DNA from 2 places in the Pseudarthrobacter sp. lyk4-40-TYG-27 genome. Region 2 is predicted to be linked to the other one. Evidence: predicted binding sites of a transcription regulator. Region 2 holds the regulator's gene; the other holds the start of a gene.

Region 1 (8,693 bases), on a different contig from region 2:
GCAGGACGCAGCCGCCCGGAGGATGCTGCGGCGCCTGGTGCAGGGCGAGAACCCGCCCACCGCCCCCTTGAGCATCGTGGACCGCCTGGCGGGCAGCCCCTACGCCAACCCCACCATCCAGGTGGGCGGTGTGGACACATCGGCCCGCAAGACCCTGGACTTCGCGCTCCACCTGGCAGAGACCATGTTCCGCTACGGGGCGGGCGCCCTGGAGGTGGAGACCAGCATCATCGCCGTCACGGCCGCCCTGGGCCTGAAGAATATCGAGGTGGACATCACCAACCAGTCCGTGGGCATCAATTACGCCCCCAAGGACCAGACGCCCATCGCCCTGCTGCGCGTGGTGCGGTCCTGGACCAACAACTACGCCGGCCTTGCCAAGGTCCACCAGCTGGTCACGGATATCGTGGCTGGCGGCGTGGGCCGCGAGGAAGCCATCCGCAGGCTCAACGAGGCCATCACCAGCCCCAAACCGTATCCGCGCTGGATGGTCACCGCCGCATTCGGTGTTTTCGCCGCCGTGTTCGTCGGTGTGCTGGGCGGCGGCGTGGTGTCCTCGGCCATCGCGTTCGTAGCCAACATCGGGATCAGCCTGCTGGCCCGGCAACTGGGCCGCTGGCGGGTCCCGGACTTCTTCACCACGGTCAGCTGCTCGTTCGTCGTCACCATCCTTGCCTTGCTGCTCTGGCAGTTCGGCCTCACCGCGTCACCGTCGATCGTGGTGGTGGGCGGCATCCTGCTGCTGCTGCCCACCGGACGGCTGGTCTCGTCCGTACAGGACGCCATCAACGGCTTCCCGGTCACCGCCGCGGGCCGGTTCCTGTCAACCCTGCTGACCTTCGGTGCGATCGTGGCCGGCATTGCCGTGGCCTTCGTGGTGGGGGAGCTGACAGGGTTGCAGCGGATCGACGTCACGCAGACCTTCCCGCCCGCCTACGATCTGTGGGTCCTTATCCTGTTCGTGGCCGCTGCGGTGATGGCCATCGGCATCACCGAGCAGACCACCTGGCAGCTCCTGCTGCCAACGGCGGGAGTAGGCGTGGCAGGCTACCTGGTGCTGCTCGGCGGCGGCCTGCTGGGGATCGGGGACCGCTTCGCCCCGGCGCTGGCGGCCGTTGTCATCGGCCTCCTGGCACGTGTGGTGGCACTGCGGATGGGCGCGCCGCAGCTGGTGGTGGCTGTGCCCGCGGCGCTGATCCTGCTGCCAGGGCTCACCATCTTCCGGTCCATGTATGTGCTCACGGTCGAGGAATCGGAAATCCTGAACGGCGCGGGCGGCATGCTCAGCGCCGGCGCCATCGTGCTGGGAACAGCCGGCGGGATCGTCCTGGGCGACGTGCTGGCCAGGCCCCTGACCCGCAGCCTGGCGAGCAACGAGCGCCGCCGCGCCCGGCGGCGCTAGATTTGCCCTACCGGCAACTTCTTCTCTGCCTGGAACACGTCTTCCACGCGGCCCTGCGCCCAGTACCCGGACAATGACACCTGGCGCCGCTCCAGGCCACGCTGCTTGAAGAAGACCTCGCGCAGGGACTTCATGTAGCCCCGCTCGCCGTGGGCAAAGACATCCACGGTGCCGGCAGGCCACTCCGCGCCCGCCACGGCATCCACCAGCAACGTGCTCGAGCCCGCCGGGACTTCGCCGCGGACCAGCCACCGGACCTCGAGTCCGGCCGGAGCGTTCAGGGGCTGGATGTCGGCCTCGGCCCCGACTTCCAGGAAGGCCAGCCCCACTGCGGTGGGAGGAAGTGCCTCGATGGACGCGGCAATGGCCGGCAGGGCGGCCTCATCACCGGCGAACAGATACCAGTCAGCCTCGGGATTGGGGTTGTACGCACCGCCCGGGCCGGTAAAGGTGAGCGTCTCGCCGGGCCGGGCGTTGGCCGCCCACGGACCGGCCAGGCCTTCGTCGCCATGGACCACGAAGTCGATGGCGAGCTCCTTGGCCCCGGGATCCACCCAGCGGAGCGTGTAGGTGCGGGTATACGGCCACTGCTCGCGCGGCATGGTTTCCCGGACCGTCCACAGATCCAGGGGGGAGGGATAGTCCACGCCGGGCTGTGGGAACACGATCTTTACATAACGGTCCACGAATGCGTTGTTGACGAAGTCCCTGAATCCGTCCCCACCTGCGATGACCCGGACCATGTGCGGGGACAACTGCTCTTTGCGCAGTACCGTCAGGTTGACCTGGGGGCGGTTGTTTTTCGTAGCGCTGGTGGCGGCGGGGACAGTGCTCATCAGGCAAGCCTAAGCCAGGGGCACCGGCGGGAGCTCCCAGGTTACGTCCGGCGCACCCTGTTCCCGCAGCAGCTCGTTCACGCGGCTGAATGGCCGGGAACCAAAGAAGCCGCGCGAGGCGGATAACGGACTGGGGTGCGCGCTGGCGACGACGGGCGCACCGGCAAGGAGGGGCCTTACCCCCTCCGCCTCCTTGCCCCACAAGACGGCTACCAGGGGCGTCCTGGACCCGTCCGAGGCCCGACGTCCGGCCACTGCCGTGACTGCCGCCGTCGTAATGTCCTCCCAGCCCTTGCCCCGGTGGGAGCCCGCGGACCCCGCCCGGACGGTGAGCACCCGGTTCAGGAGCAGGACTCCCTGATCCGCCCAGGCGGACAGGTCGCCGTGGACGCGCGGGGAAATGCCCAGGTCGGATTCGAGTTCACGGTAGATGTTCGCCAGGCTGCGGGGGAGCGGGCGCGTGCGCGCGTCCACGGAGAAGGAAAGGCCGACGGCGTGCCCCGGCGTGGGGTAGGGGTCCTGCCCCACAATGAGGACTTTCACGCCGGCGAGCGGCTGGCGGAACGCGCGCAGGACGTTCGACGGCGGCGGCAGGATCTGGTGCCCGGCCGCCTCTTCGCCGGCAAGGAAGTCCAGCACCGACCGCAGCTTCGCGTCGACGCCCTGCAGCGCCGCCGCCCAGTCAGGCGCCATGAGCTCCGCCAGGGGCAACTTGGCCAGGTCGCTGAAGCGGGTGGCGTCCGCCGGGTCCTGCTGCAGGTCGAACAACGCATCCGATTCAAACATCGGTCCATTCTTGCAGCAGGAGCCCGCCGGTCGGGAAAGTGCGTCGACGGCGGGCCGAATGACACTCCTGTGATTCGCCCGCTAGCATGGGGGTAAGACATTTACCGTAACCAGCGAAGGAGTGTGCCGTGGCGGAACCGGCCCGGGAACACCTGCCGGAGCAGGATCCACGGAATTCCCTGCTGGCGGATTTTCTGCTCCGTGACTCCTCCCTCACCGAGCGCGAACAGCAGATGCTGGCGCTGGAGCGGCAGTGGTGGAAGTACGCGGGGGCCAAGGAACAGGCCATCCGGGAGCTGTTCGACCTCTCCGCAACCCATTACTACCAGCTCCTCAATGCCCTGATCGACCGCGAGGATGCCCTGGCCCACGATCCCATGCTGGTCAAGAGATTGCGTAGACTACGTACGTCGCGCCACCGTGCACGCACCGCCCGCCGCCTGGGATCCGACGCTTAGCACGCCCCAGGCCGGGACCCTGGCAGCAATCAACAAGGATGTCCTTCCACCATGACCAAATACGCCCGCGATGAATTCGACAAGGTCCCCGAGGCCGCGTCGCGACAAGGTGTCCACCGGACGGCCTCGGCCCCGTCCCGGGTGCGGCTGTGGCCCATCCTCGCCGTGGGCGTCGCGGCGCTGGCGATCGGGCTGGTGTCTTTCCTGATCCTCCCCAAGCTGGGGTTCAACGCCACGGCAACCGAGGCCTCTGCCAGTGTGGAATCCACCGCGTTGGCGGGTACCGGATCCACCCCGTCCACCACGCAGGCACCCACGCCCCCGGCCGCTTCAGAACCTTCGGCCACCGCCGGGCCGTCCCCAAGCGGCAGCCCGGAGCCGACGCAGTCGGCCACCCAGCAGGCCGTCGACCGGACGCAGGCAGTGGCCGTCTACAACGCGGCCGGTACCGCCGGGCTGGCCAGCCGCATTGGCGGAACAGTCCAGGCTGACGGCTGGAAGCTCGGACAGGTAGGCAACTGGTCCGGCGCACCGCAGAAATCCTCCGTGATCTACTACGCCGGTCCCCAGCAACTGGCCAGTGCCCAGGAGCTCGCCGCACTGTTGAACATCCCCACGGTCGTCAGCAGCACCGAGTTCCAGGTGCCGCTCGTGGTGGTCCTGGGCCCCGGGTACCGGTAACCGGCCGGCCTCAGTTACGCCTGCATAACGTTCCCGGCCCGGGGCCTGCCGCAGCCTGCGGCCCGTGGCGGCCTTTGGCTAGAGTGATTCCAGGCCACGGCCCGCGGGGCTGCACGCAACAGCACCGGCCCACCCGGCCGCAACGGAAAAGAGTTGGTCACCATGGCACTGGGAACCGTCAAATGGTTCAACGCTGAAAAAGGCTACGGCTTCATCACCGTTGACGGCTCCAGTGATGACATCTTTGTCCATTGGTCTGCGATCCGGGGCGAAGGCTACCGGGCCCTTGAGGAAGGACAACGGGTGCAGCTGGAGGTCGGCGAGGGCGACAAGGGCCCGCAGGCGGAAAACGTCCGGCCCGCCGAGTGAACCCGAAGCACCGTCCCGCCGTCCGCACTGCCCTGGCCGTTTCCCTGGCAGCCGTTCTCGGCGCCACAGCCTGCTCCGGGACAGGCGGAAACGCCCGGGTGGAATCCGCCGAGGCATCCGGCGACGGCGTCCTCCGGGTGGGCCTGGTCCTGGACAACACCGGCGGCAACGCTTTCCTGAACCAGCCACAGCTCGCCGCCGCCAAGCTGGCCGTCCAGGACATCAACGCAGCCGGGGGACACAAGGGCCGCCCCGTCGAACTGCTGCCCGCACACCCGGAACAGGACACCGCCGGGCAGGCAAAAGCCCTGCTCGCCGCCAAGGCGGACGTGGTCATCGGACCCACCGACTCCAGCCATGCGGAGGCAGCCGTAGGTGTCCTGTCCCGCGCGCACATACCGCTCATCTCCCCGGCCAACACCGCTGCCGGCCTGACCGGAATGGCCAGCGGCGGCTACTACTTCCGCACCGCGGCGGCCGACGTCGCGCAAGGGCCTGTGTTGGCCAAACTCGCCAAGGACGCCGGGGCTGCCACCGTCAGCGTGCTGTACCAGGAAGGCACCTACGGCAAGGACCTGCAGGCCGCCGTCACGGAAGCGGCAAAGCAGTCCGGGCTTACCGTCCTTTCCGGTGCCGGCTTCACGACCGGGGACGCCGCGGCGGCAAGCTCCATCGCCAAAGCCAAGCCGGACGCCGTCGTCCTGATAGCCCGTGAGGGCGCCCAAGGCGCACTGGCCGCGCTGAACGGTACCGGCGTTGGCGGTTCACGCATCATCCTGAGCGACGGCGCTTTCGCCCGCTACGGCTCAGGCCTCGGTTCCAAGGTCTTGGATGGCGCCCGCGCGGTGGTGCCGGGACAGCTGCCTTCCGCCGCCTTCCAGCAAAAACTCCTGGCGGTGGACCCGTCGCTGAAGGACGTCTCCTACGCTGCCGAGACCTACGACGCCGTGACCCTGGCCGCGCTGGCAGCGGCCCGCGCGCAGGACGACGCCGGCCGCTCGATCGCCGCCAACCTGATCCCGGTATCGGGCGGAACAGCGGCACCAGGCGCCGGAACGGCCGCTGCGCCGTGCGTGACCTACAAGGCGTGCCTGGGCGGCCTGGCTGCCGGCCCCGACATCAATTACGACGGCGAGTCGGGCCCCATTGCCTTCGACGCGAACGGGGATATCACCGTGGCGTCCTTCTCCGTCTTTACATACGGGCCGGACAACCTGCCCACTCCGAGCGGCCGGGAGACAGCCGGACATCAGGGCTGATCGCCCTCGGCGAAGCGACCGCCGCCAGCAGCCCCTCCGGTGTGTTTTCGCTTGCACTCTCACCGGGGGAGTGCTAATTATGGAGTTAGCACTCTGACGTACCGACTGCTAAGCAACGCCCGGTTCCGGCCGGCCGAGCAAGGCACCGGTCGAAGAGCGAAAGAAACACCTCACTTCAGTGAGATCCCCAGGCGGAGGCATACAGAGGCCGCTGTCGAAGGATCGTCCGTCGCGGGCACTGCAGCGAAGGTTCATTCTTAACGACTGTCCCGAAAGGACTACTGCCGTTATGGCCAAGATCATTGCATTTGATGAAGAGGCACGCCGCGGCCTTGAGCGTGGCCTGAACACCCTCGCCGACGCCGTTAAGGTCACCCTCGGCCCGCGTGGACGCAACGTCGTCCTCGAAAAGAAGTGGGGCGCCCCCACGATCACCAACGATGGTGTTTCCATCGCCAAGGAGATCGAGCTGGACGACCCGTACGAGAAGATCGGCGCAGAGCTGGTCAAGGAAGTTGCCAAGAAGACGGACGACGTCGCCGGCGACGGTACCACGACTGCGACGGTGCTGGCCCAGGCGCTGGTCAAGGAAGGCCTGCGCAACGTTGCTGCCGGTGCCGACCCGCTGTCCCTCAAGCGCGGCATCGAGAAGGCCGTTGAAGCTGTCACCCGCGAACTCCTGGCCTCCGCCAAGGAAATCGAAACCAAGGAAGAGATCGCGGCCACCGCCTCCATCTCCGCCGGTGACGACGAAATTGGTGCCCTCATCGCCGAAGCCCTGGACAAGGTCGGCAAGGAAGGCGTCATCACGGTCGAGGAGTCCAACACCTTCGGCCTGGAGCTTGAACTCACCGAAGGCATGCGCTTCGACAAGGGCTACATCTCCGCCTACTTCGTCACCGACGCCGAGCGCCAGGAAACGGTCCTCGAGGATCCGTACATCCTGATCGTCAACTCCAAGATCTCCAACGTCAAGGAACTGGTTGCTGTCCTCGAAAAGGTCATGCAGTCCAACAAGCCGCTGCTGATCATCGCCGAAGACATCGAGGGCGAGGCCCTGGCCACCCTGATCGTCAACAAGATCCGTGGCACCTTCAAGTCCGTTGCCGTCAAGGCCCCGGGCTTCGGCGACCGCCGCAAGGCACAGCTGGCAGACATCGCCGTCCTCACCGGCGGCCAGGTCATCTCCGAGGAAGTCGGCCTCAAGCTCGAGACCGCAGGCCTCGAACTGCTGGGCCAGGCCCGCAAGGTTGTTGTCACCAAGGACGAGACCACCATCGTCGAGGGTGCAGGCGACGCCGACCAGATCGCCGGCCGCGTATCCCAGATCCGCGCCGAGATCGAGAACTCGGACTCCGACTACGACCGCGAGAAGCTGCAGGAACGCCTGGCCAAGCTGGCCGGCGGCGTTGCAGTCATCAAGGCCGGTGCCGCCACCGAGGTTGAGCTCAAGGAACGCAAGCACCGCATCGAGGACGCCGTCCGCAACGCCAAGGCTGCGGTTGAAGAAGGCATCGTCGCCGGTGGCGGTGTTGCCCTCATCCAGGCCGGTGCCAAGGCATTTGCCAACCTGCAGCTCTCCGGCGACGAAGCAACGGGCGCCAACATCGTCCGCGTTGCCATTGACGCCCCGCTGAAGCAGATCGCCTTCAACGCCGGCCTCGAGCCCGGCGTGGTTGTCGACAAGGTCCGCGGCCTGCCCGCAGGCCACGGCCTGAACGCAGCCACCGGCGAGTACGTCGACCTGCTGGCAGCCGGCGTGAACGATCCGGTCAAGGTCACCCGCTCTGCCCTGCAGAACGCGGCGTCCATCGCCGGCCTGTTCCTCACCACCGAAGCCGTGGTGGCAGACAAGCCCGAGAAGGCTTCTGCCCCCGCCGGTGGAGACGACATGGGCGGCATGGGCGGCATGGGCGGCTTCTAAGCCCACTGCCGGGACCTGTCCCGCTGACATGAAATGCGGCCCCCTCCGTTTGGAGGGGGCCGCATTTTTATGGTTCCGAGGGCTACTTCCTGGCGGAAGCCAGCATCCCTTCAACCTCCTTCTTGAAGGCATCCGCGGCTGCCTGCGGGGTCAGGCGGTCGTACAGTACTTCATCCGTGTAGCGCTTGATGACGTTCTGGACGCTGCCCGCACCCACCGGCGGGACCGGTGGCGCGCCCTTGACGTCCGGCGCTATGTCCTTGAGGAAGCCCACCACCGTGGTGTCAGCCGGCTTGAGCGAGGGAGTAATGCCCGCGACGATCGCGCTGTTGGTGGGCACGCCGCGGTCCGTCATCAGGATGCCGCCTGCCTCCGGACTGTTCGTGAGGTAGTCGATGAATTCAGCCGCCTGCTGCGGGTGCTTGGACCGGGACGAAGCCGACCAGAACATGGTGGGCTTGTAGTACATCCCGTTGCTTGCCGATGCGCCACTGATGCTCGGTGCCCGCAGCATCTTGATGCTGCTGCCCGTGGTGGACTCCAGGGACCCCAGCTGGTTGGTCCACCACCAGGCCATGGCCACCCGGTTGGTGCCGAACAGGCTCTCCTCCAGCCCCGCGCCGGCGTCCTCGGTGGCGACGGTGGCAGGAGGACTGGCCTTTGAGTTGCGCTGGTCCTTGAGCCGTTCCCAGAAAGACGCGGCGGTCGCCGTCTCGAAACCGAGGCCCCCGTCACCCGTGTACAGGTCTTGTCCGTGCTGGCGCAGCCAGATGATCAGGTCTGCTTCGTTGCTGCCGTAGGCGGCGCCGTAGCTCTTCCCGCCACCAGCGGCGCTGATCTTGGCTGCGGTGTCCGTGAAGTCTTTCCACGTCCACGTCCTGTCGTCCGGCAGCGGAATGCCTGCGGCGTCGAACACCTTGGTGTTGGCCATGATGACGTAGGCATTCTGGCCGGTGCTGAGACCATACTGGGCGCCAC
Region 2 (8,693 bases):
CGGCAAGACCGGCGTCGGTGTGGAGGCGCTCTTGGACAAGATTGTCCGCGACCTCCCCGCCCCGACGGGCGACCCGGATGCACCGGCCCGTGCCATGATCTTCGATTCCGTCTATGACACCTACCGTGGCGTCGTCACCTACGTCCGCGTCGTGGACGGCATGCTCCACCCCCGTGAGCGCATCCAGATGATGTCCACCAGGGCATCGCACGAGCTGCTGGAAATCGGGGTCAGCTCCCCGGAACCCACGCCGTCAAAGGGCCTCGGCGTCGGTGAAGTGGGTTACCTCATCACCGGCGTTAAGGACGTGCGCCAGTCCAAGGTGGGCGACACCGTCACCAACCTGGCCAAGCCGGCCGCAAAGTCACTGCCCGGCTACGCCGACGCCAAGCCCATGGTGTTCTCCGGCCTGTATCCGCTGGACGGGGCCGACTATCCGGTACTCCGCGACGCCCTTGAGAAACTCATGCTCAACGACGCAGCCCTGGTGTACGAACCGGAAACCTCCGCAGCCCTTGGTTTCGGTTTCCGTGTCGGATTCCTCGGCCTGCTCCACCTTGAGATCACCCGCGAACGCCTGGAACGCGAATACAACCTGGCACTCATCTCCACCGCACCGAACGTTGAGTACGAGGTGACCCTGGAGGACAAGAAGGTGGTCCAGGTGACCAACCCCAGCGAGTACCCCACAGGCAAGGTAGCGGAGGTGCGCGAACCCATGGTGTCCGCCACCATCCTGGCCCCCAACGAGTTCGTCGGCGCCATCATGGAACTCTGCCAGGCCCGCCGCGGCGTGCTGGGCGGGATGGACTACCTGTCCGAGGACCGGGTGGAGATCAGGTACCGCCTCCCGCTGGCCGAGATCGTGTTCGACTTCTTCGACATCCTGAAGTCCAAGACCCGCGGCTACGGGTCCCTGGACTGGAAGGCCGACGGTGACCAGGCAGCCGACCTGGTCAAGGTCGACATCATGCTCCAGGGCGAACAGGTGGACGCGTTCAGTGCCATCACGCACAGGGACAAGGCGTACGCGTACGGCGTGATGATGACCGGCAAGCTGCGCGAACTCATCCCGCGGCAGCAGTTCGAGGTGCCCATCCAGGCGGCCATCGGCTCCAGGATCATCGCCCGTGAAAGCATCCGCGCGATCCGCAAGGACGTCCTGGCCAAGTGCTACGGCGGCGACATCTCCCGTAAGCGCAAGCTGCTGGAGAAGCAAAAAGAAGGCAAGAAGCGCATGAAGATGGTGGGCACGGTGGAAGTTCCGCAGGAAGCGTTCATCGCCGCCCTCACCACTGACGATTCAAAGGACAAGGCCAAGAAGAAGTGACCACCGCGCAGCGGGGGACCCGCTGATGCCCAGCGTTCTTCCCCTTGGCGACCCGGCGCCGTCGGACGGCCTGCTGCCTGCTCAGGCAGCGGACGGTGCGGCGGCCCGGGCTTTCGGCTTGTACGTCCACATCCCGTTCTGTGCCGTGCGCTGCGGGTACTGCGACTTCAACACGTACACGGCCACGGAACTCGGCGGCGGAGCTTCCCAGGATGCCTATGCGGGCACGGCCGTCTCGGAAGTGGGGCTGGCCGCGCGGGTACTGCAGCGTTCAGGCGTCCCGGCACGCAAGCTCAGCACCGTTTTCTTCGGCGGCGGCACGCCTACGCTCCTGCCGGCCGGCGACCTCGCCATGATTCTTCGTGCCGCCATCGACCAGTGGGGAATCGAAGAGGACGCGGAAGTCACCACCGAGGCCAATCCCGACTCGGTCACGCCCGAATCCCTCGCCATCCTCAAGGAAGCCGGTTTCACCCGGGTGTCGTTCGGCATGCAATCCGCCGTCCCGCACGTCTTGAAGGTCCTGGACCGCACCCACACCCCGAGCCGGGTTCCGCAGGTGGTCCGGTGGGCCCGGGAGGCGGGACTTGCCGTCAGCCTGGACCTGATTTACGGTACGCCCGGTGAATCCCTGGCCGACTGGCGGTACTCCCTTGAAACAGCCTTGTCGTACGAGCCCGACCACATCAGCGCCTATGCGCTGATCGTCGAGGAAGGCACCAAGCTCGCCGCACAGATGCGGCGCGGCGAGGTCCCGGGAATCGACGACGACGACCACGCCGACAAGTACGAGCTCGCCGACCAGCTGATCACCGAAGCCGGGCTGGGCTGGTACGAGGTCAGCAATTGGGCCCGGACCCCGGACCAGGCCTGCCGGCACAACCTGGCCTACTGGCGGGGCGACGACTGGTGGGGGATAGGGCCTGGCGCCCACTCACACGTGGGCGGCGTGCGCTGGTGGAACGTCAAGCACCCTGTGGCCTACGCCAACCGGCTCGCGCAGGGCTATTCGCCGGCTGCGGGCCGCGAAACCCTGGATTCGGACACCAGGCGACTGGAGCGGGTGATGCTTGAGGCGCGGCTGCAGTCAGGGCTCGACGTCTCGACGCTCAGCACCTTGGGCCGCCATGAGGTGGCGGCCCTGATCGCGGACGAACTGGTGGAACCGGCCGCGGCGTTCCACGGACGGCTGGTCCTCACCCTGAAGGGCCGGCTCCTGGCGGACGCCGTGGTCCGTAGGATCCTGCCCGACTAACCGCAGCACGAACCCGGCGGGGCTTGTGGGGGCTTGATTGCGCTGGGAGCCGCTGGGTGGGCCCACAGCGGCGAGGGCCCCGGCCTGAGCTTGCGAGGGCTGGGAGCCGCTGGGGACTATTTGATCCAGCGCAGGTTGTACGGGTAGCGGTGCGGCTGGCCCCGGTTGACGTGGATCCCTGCGGCCACCGAGAAGCAGGTCAGCGCCACCCAGATCAGCGTGGCGATCACGGCGAAGATGTTGCCCACGTAGGGAATGAACACCAGGATGTTGGCCAGGACCGCGGCGATGGTGGGCGTCAGGCTGAAGTTCAGCGCTTCCTTCGACTCCTGCGCGGTGAACGGTCCGCGGTCCCGGAAGATCAGGTAGATCAGCAGGGACGGAATGCACCCCAGGATCCCGCCGAAGTGGGCCAGCGTGGCCCATTGGCGGTCTTCGCTGGCCGTGAGCGGCAGCGCATTGGCGGGGACGCCATGGTACTCGGAACGGCCTTGGCCATCCCTGTGATCACGTGCGTTTTCTGCCACAGTCTGTTTTCCTTCTGGGGTGCAAGTGGTGCTGACGACTAATAAGGACTCGGTGACATGCTGTGAAAAGCAAGGCATCGCAGTATCCAGAATACTGGGTCGCGGGGCGGGAGCGGCTTTCAGGGCACGGTGAGGAAGTCGATCACTTCCTCAACCCGCCCCAGCAGCGACGGTTCCAGGTCGGCGTACGTGCGGACGGCGCCGAGGAGCTTTTGCCACCCCAGCCCGATATCTTCCTTGGTGGAGTGCGGCCAGCCAAAGGCCTTCAGGATGCCGGTCTTCCAGTCCTGGCCGCGGGGAATCGCCGGCCATTGCTGGATGCCCAGCACCGCGGGGCGGATGGCCTGCCACACATCCACGTAGGGGTGGCCGACGATCAGGACATTTCCGGCGGCACCAGGGGAGGCCATCACAGCCTCGGCGATGCGCGATTCCTTTGAATCGGGCACCAGGTGGTCCACGAGGACCCCGAGGCGGCGCCCAGGTCCCGGCCTGAAGTCCGCCACGGCGGCCGTGAGGTCGTCGATGCCGTGCAGGGGTTCGACGACGATGCCTTCCACCCGAAGGTCGTCTCCCCACACCTTCTCCACCAGTTCAGCGTCATGCTTGCCTTCCACCCAGATCCGGCTCGCCTTTGCGACCTGGGCGCGCTGCCCTGCCACCCGAACCGACCCGGACGCGGTCCGCCCTGCGGCGGGACCGGCCCCAGCGCGGGCGGGCGCCGGCGGCATCAGGCGGATCGGCTGTCCCTCCAGGAGGAAGCCGAAGCCCAGCCGGAAGGACCGCGACTTTCCGCGCCGGTCCTCGAGGGCAACCACGTGCATTCCGCCGGACTTCTCCACCCGGGTGACAGCCCCAACCCAGCCGGACTGGACTTCCTCAAGCACCATGCCGCGCTCCACGGGAACCTCCGGCAGTTCGGTCCGGGCAGGGGCGGAAATCCCGCGGGGGCCCCAGTTCTGGTAGTCCATGGATTCGATCCGCCTCGCATTAGGTCCTCACCCCCGGAGTTTCGCCCGGAGCGGTACCAATGCTAACAACGGGCCGAGGCATAATAGACTGTTAGCACTGAGGCATGTCGAGTGCTAACCCCTGGGCGGCACCGGACGGGGCACGCGCCCCGGACCGTGGATGGAGGTGGAGAGTGAGCGAGCCACGCAAACTGGAAGTGCTGCGGGCGATCGTGGAGGACTACGTCCACTCCCGCGAGCCGGTCGGCTCAAAAGCGCTGGTGGAGCGCCATCATCTCGGTGTGTCCAGCGCCACGATCCGCAACGACATGGCGGCGCTGGAGGATGAGGGCCTGATCACCGCGCCGCACACCAGCGCAGGGCGGATACCCACGGACAAGGGCTACCGCCTGTTCGTGGACCAGATCTCGGCGGTCAAGCCCCTGTCGGCCGCAGAGCGGCGGGCCATCCAATCACTCCTGGAAGGAGCGGACGACCTCGACGACGTCCTGGATCGCACGGTCCGCCTCCTGTCCCAGCTGACCAACCAGGTGGCAGTGGTCCAGTACCCGCACTTGAGCAGGGCCCTGGTCCGCCACATCGAATTCGTGCTGCTGGCACCGCGCAAAGTACTCGTGGTGCTGATTGCCAACAGCGGCAAAGTCGAGCAGCGCGTGATCGACGTCGGCCAGGACTTGGGTGACGAGGCGCTGGCGGAGTTGCGGACCCGGTTCCTCGGGGCCTTGGGCGGCACGTCGCTGAGCCACCTCGCCCAGGCCTTGCCCGCCGTCGTCGCCGCCGCGCCGCACCCTCAGCGCCAGGCCGCGCACGCACTCGCGCTTGGGCTGGAGGTTTTGGCCCAGAGCAGCCGGGAAGACCGGATGGTCATGGCCGGAACGGCCAACCTGGCCCGGTCCAACGTAGACTTTCCACTCAGCATCGGCCCGGTGCTCGAAGCACTCGAGGAGCAGGTGGTGATGCTGCGGTTGCTGAGCGAAATGGCACAGGACCACCGCGGCGTGGCCGTCAGCATCGGACGGGAGAACCCTTACGACGGCCTCGCGGAGGCATCGGTGGTGGCCACAGGCTACGGCCCTGACAGCGCCGCGAAGGTAGGGATCCTTGGCCCCACACGGATGGACTACCCCACCACCATGGCCGCCGTCAGGGCCGTGGCCCGCTACCTTTCCAGGATTTTGGGGCCCTGATCCTCCGTTGCCGGACCACGTCCGGCAACGGGACCGGACACCGGGCCCAACGGCACGCAGTACAACAAGGAAGAGATACGAACTTTGAGCAGCCACTATGACGTCCTTGGAGTCTCCCCCGAAGCTACGGGCGAAGAGATCAAAAAGGCCTACCGCAAACTGGCCCGCACCCTCCACCCGGACGTAAACCCCGGGGCGGACGCGTCGGAACGCTTCAAGGCAGTCACTCACGCCTACGAGGTCCTCTCCGACCCCCAGAAGCGCCGCATCTACGACACCACCGGCAATGAGAACGGAACGGACAACGGCTTCGGCGGTGCGGGCTACGCGGGCCAAGGGTTCGCGTTCCAGGACATCTTCGACACCTTCTTCGGCGCCGGCGGCACGTCCGGTCCGGCGTCCCGGGTGCGCAGGGGCCAGGACGCGCTCATCAGCGTCCGGATCGACCTCCGCGACGCCGTCTTTGGCGTCAACAAGAAGCTCGAAGTGGACACCGCCGTCGTCTGCCCCACCTGCGACGGATCGTGCTGCCGCCCCGGCACACACCCCGAGCGCTGCGATATCTGCGGCGGCAGCGGCCAGGTCCAGCGTGCCGTCCGCTCCATTCTTGGCCAGGTCATGACGGCGGCCCCCTGCGGCACCTGCGAAGGCTTCGGCACGGTCATCAAGGATCCCTGCAACGAATGCAGCGGCCAGGGCCGCATCCGCAGCCGCCGCTCACTGACCATCAAGGTTCCTGCCGGTGTTGCCACCGGAACCCGCATCCAGCTCTCCGGGCAAGGCGAAGCCGGCCCCGCCGGTGGCCCCGCAGGCGACCTCTACGTGGAGATCCGGGTCAACAACGACGCCACCTATGTCCGCGAAGGCGATGACCTGCACGCCACTTTGCACATCCCCATGACAGCGGCTGCCCTCGGCACGGACGTCAGCCTGGAAACCTTCGACGGCAGCCAGGAGATCGACGTCAAGCCCGGCACCCAGTCCGGCGAGGTCATTACCCTCCGCGGTCTGGGCGTCACCCACCTGAGGGGCTACGGGCGCGGAGACCTGAAGGTCCACCTCCAAGTGGACACTCCCGCCAAACTCGACGCCGCGCAAGAGGACCTGCTGCGCCAGCTGGCCAAGCTCCGTGGGGAACAGATCACCGAGGGTAAGCTCGCTGCCAGCGGCGGGATGTTCGCCAAGCTCCGGGACCGGCTCGGTAACCTGTAGCGGTGAGCAACCCCGTATTCTTTGCCAGCCCCGGCTCGCTGGACGGCCTGGCGCCCGGCCAGGTCTTTGTCCTGGAAGGCCCTGAAGCCCGGCACGCAGTCACCGTGAAGCGCTTGTCGCCGGGGGAGGCCGTGGACATCGTGGACGGCGCCGGCGCCCGCATGACCGGCAAGGTGGCATCAGCATCGTCCTCCGCGCTGGAAGTGGAGTGCGGGACCGTGGTGGCCGAAGACAGGCCCGAGGTCCGGCTGGTGCTGGCGCAAGCGCTGGCCAAGGGCGACAGGGACGAACTGGCCATTGAGACGGCAACGGAACTGGGCATCGATGCCGTCATACCCTGGCAGTCGGAACGGTCCATCGTCCGCTGGAAGGGGGACCGGGCCGCCAAGGCCCATGCCAAGTGGCAGTCGGCCGTTGCCGCTGCCGCCAAGCAGGCCCGCCGCGCCTGGATTCCCGAGGTACGGGACGCCGTTGAAACGTCCGGGCTCTGCAACGCCGTGGCCGCCGCGGACCTGGCCGTGATCTTGCACGAAGACGCTGTCAGGCCCCTGCGCACCGTCCTGGAAGGATGGCAGGGGAGCGCGGGCACCGGGCCCCGCGAGATCCTGCTGATTGTTGGCCCCGAAGGCGGCATCAGTCCCCGCGAGGTGACGAAGCTCTGTGACAACGGCGCGGTGACGGCCCTGCTGGGGCACCACGTCCTGCGGTCCTCCACTGCCGGCCCGGCCGCCGTCGTGCTGGCCAGCGATATCCTGGGACGCTGGGCTACCGCACCCTAAAGGACCGGGTGTCCTCGTTCCGGTCCGGTTCTCCACCGGATCCGGCCTGCGCCACGTGGAGTTCATAGTCACCGGCCGGCAGGTTAAGGGCCAGTGTGAAGACCCCCGCCTGGCCCTGCTCCGCGGCCGCCGTCGTTTCGCCGCTCAGGAAAGGCGTCTTGCCGCCACCGTTGTCCGCAACCTGCAGGATTTGCCAGTGGAGCTTGGCTCCCGGCGACGTGCTGCGGCCCGTGATCTTCACGGTTCCTGCCGGGACTTCGGTATTTTCCTGCGGATCAATGATCCAGACCGGCGCCACCAGGCCGGCAGCACGGGTCATCAGGGCGCCCAGCTGGACCTTCCCGAAAGCGACGTAGTCGGTGTGCCCGTCCACGAGGATCCGGACCCGGACCTGCTGGCTGGTGTCGATCAGCCCCGAACTGGCGGCCGCCGCGGTGGCCGTATAAATCAGTTGCTGGATGGCGCGGGCAGCCATGTCGGCGTCGAGGTTGCTGTTGAACGCGTCAGCCGAAACGTCCACCGTAATGACGTCTTTGCCTGAAATCGAGGTGGCCAACTTATCCGGATTCTGCCATGGCGTGAAGAAATCGGGGTCGAGCGGCTTCTCCGACATCATGGCCCGCAACGCACGCGTTACCGGGTTGTCCTGCTCCGGGACATCGCGGAATTCGCGGTACAGGAAAATGTTGCCGCCGCTGCGGCCGATCCAATACACGGGCGCCTTGTTGGAGGATTGGGTGGTCTCCAGCGGAGCGCTGGTGGACGGTGCGTCCGGCATGGTCCCGCCGGACGCCGGGACCGAGGCGAGGGTGCCGGTGGGCGATGGGCCGCCCTCAGCGGTGCAGCCTGCCAGTATGGGAACGAGCACCAGGACGCCTGCCAGGACCGCCGGGCGCAAGGGGCCCATCGTTCGGCCTGCCCTTTTGGGCACAGAGGTATCCGGCACTGTCCTGCCCTTGTCCTTTCGTGGCGTGGCGGGCCGATCCCCTGACGGCCTGGAGTCCCAGCAGTTGCTGGATTTCCAGCATTGCACAGCGGTGCAGCCCAGCAGCGGTTCTGTGGCCCTCACGCCCCAACTGCAACGGGAACGATATGAGGCCGATATGAAGTTGATACCAAACGGCCGCGCCTGTGTGATGGGCAGCAGCCCGCCGTGCCCGCAGACGCCTGCTGCTGGCGTAAGATGATGGGATCGCTGGGCAAGGAGCACCGTGCAACGGGCGCCCCTTTCCGGCACGGAAAATTGGATTGAAGAACTTCGAGGGGACCACAGGCCTGCGGGCCAGCACCATGACTGAATCAGCGAATGGTAAGCGCCGGCTCAACACAGGCGACGGCAGCCCGGGGGAGTTTCCCCACTCACTGCCGGGCACCAGGACCGAAGTTGTCCTGTTTGAGAATTCGGACCAGATGGTTCAATCACTTGGCAGCC

What was found. The regulator HrcA, encoded in region 2, represses chaperone genes, less so after heat shock. The targets are predictions, from matches to a motif close to TTNGCACTCGNNNNNNNCGAGTGCNAA.
Region 1: the regulator HrcA is predicted to act here: its motif matches at 5,877-5,903, upstream of groL (chaperonin GroEL).

What each region holds. Positions count from the first base shown of each region.
Region 1 covers NZ_JARVSH010000002.1:39,951-48,643, forward strand. The annotation lists gene QRM96_RS03620 (threonine/serine exporter family protein) at 1-1,402, shown strand, start outside; gene QRM96_RS03625 (siderophore-interacting protein) at 1,399-2,238, opposite strand; gene QRM96_RS03630 (uracil-DNA glycosylase) at 2,248-3,024, opposite strand; gene QRM96_RS03635 (DUF3263 domain-containing protein) at 3,153-3,482, shown strand; gene QRM96_RS03640 (LytR C-terminal domain-containing protein) at 3,534-4,163, shown strand; gene QRM96_RS03645 (cold-shock protein) at 4,326-4,532, shown strand; gene QRM96_RS03650 (ABC transporter substrate-binding protein) at 4,529-5,791, shown strand; gene groL (chaperonin GroEL) at 6,081-7,715, shown strand; gene QRM96_RS03660 (ABC transporter substrate-binding protein) at 7,798-8,693, opposite strand, start outside.
Region 2 covers NZ_JARVSH010000001.1:258,181-266,873, forward strand. The annotation lists gene lepA (translation elongation factor 4) at 1-1,330, shown strand, start outside; gene hemW (radical SAM family heme chaperone HemW) at 1,356-2,585, shown strand; gene QRM96_RS01240 (DUF4870 domain-containing protein) at 2,702-3,112, opposite strand; gene QRM96_RS01245 (DUF3097 domain-containing protein) at 3,232-4,083, opposite strand; gene hrcA (heat-inducible transcriptional repressor HrcA) at 4,257-5,270, shown strand; gene dnaJ (molecular chaperone DnaJ) at 5,355-6,482, shown strand; gene QRM96_RS01260 (16S rRNA (uracil(1498)-N(3))-methyltransferase) at 6,485-7,261, shown strand; gene QRM96_RS01265 (GerMN domain-containing protein) at 7,248-8,168, opposite strand; gene QRM96_RS01270 (PhoH family protein) at 8,552-8,693, shown strand, end outside.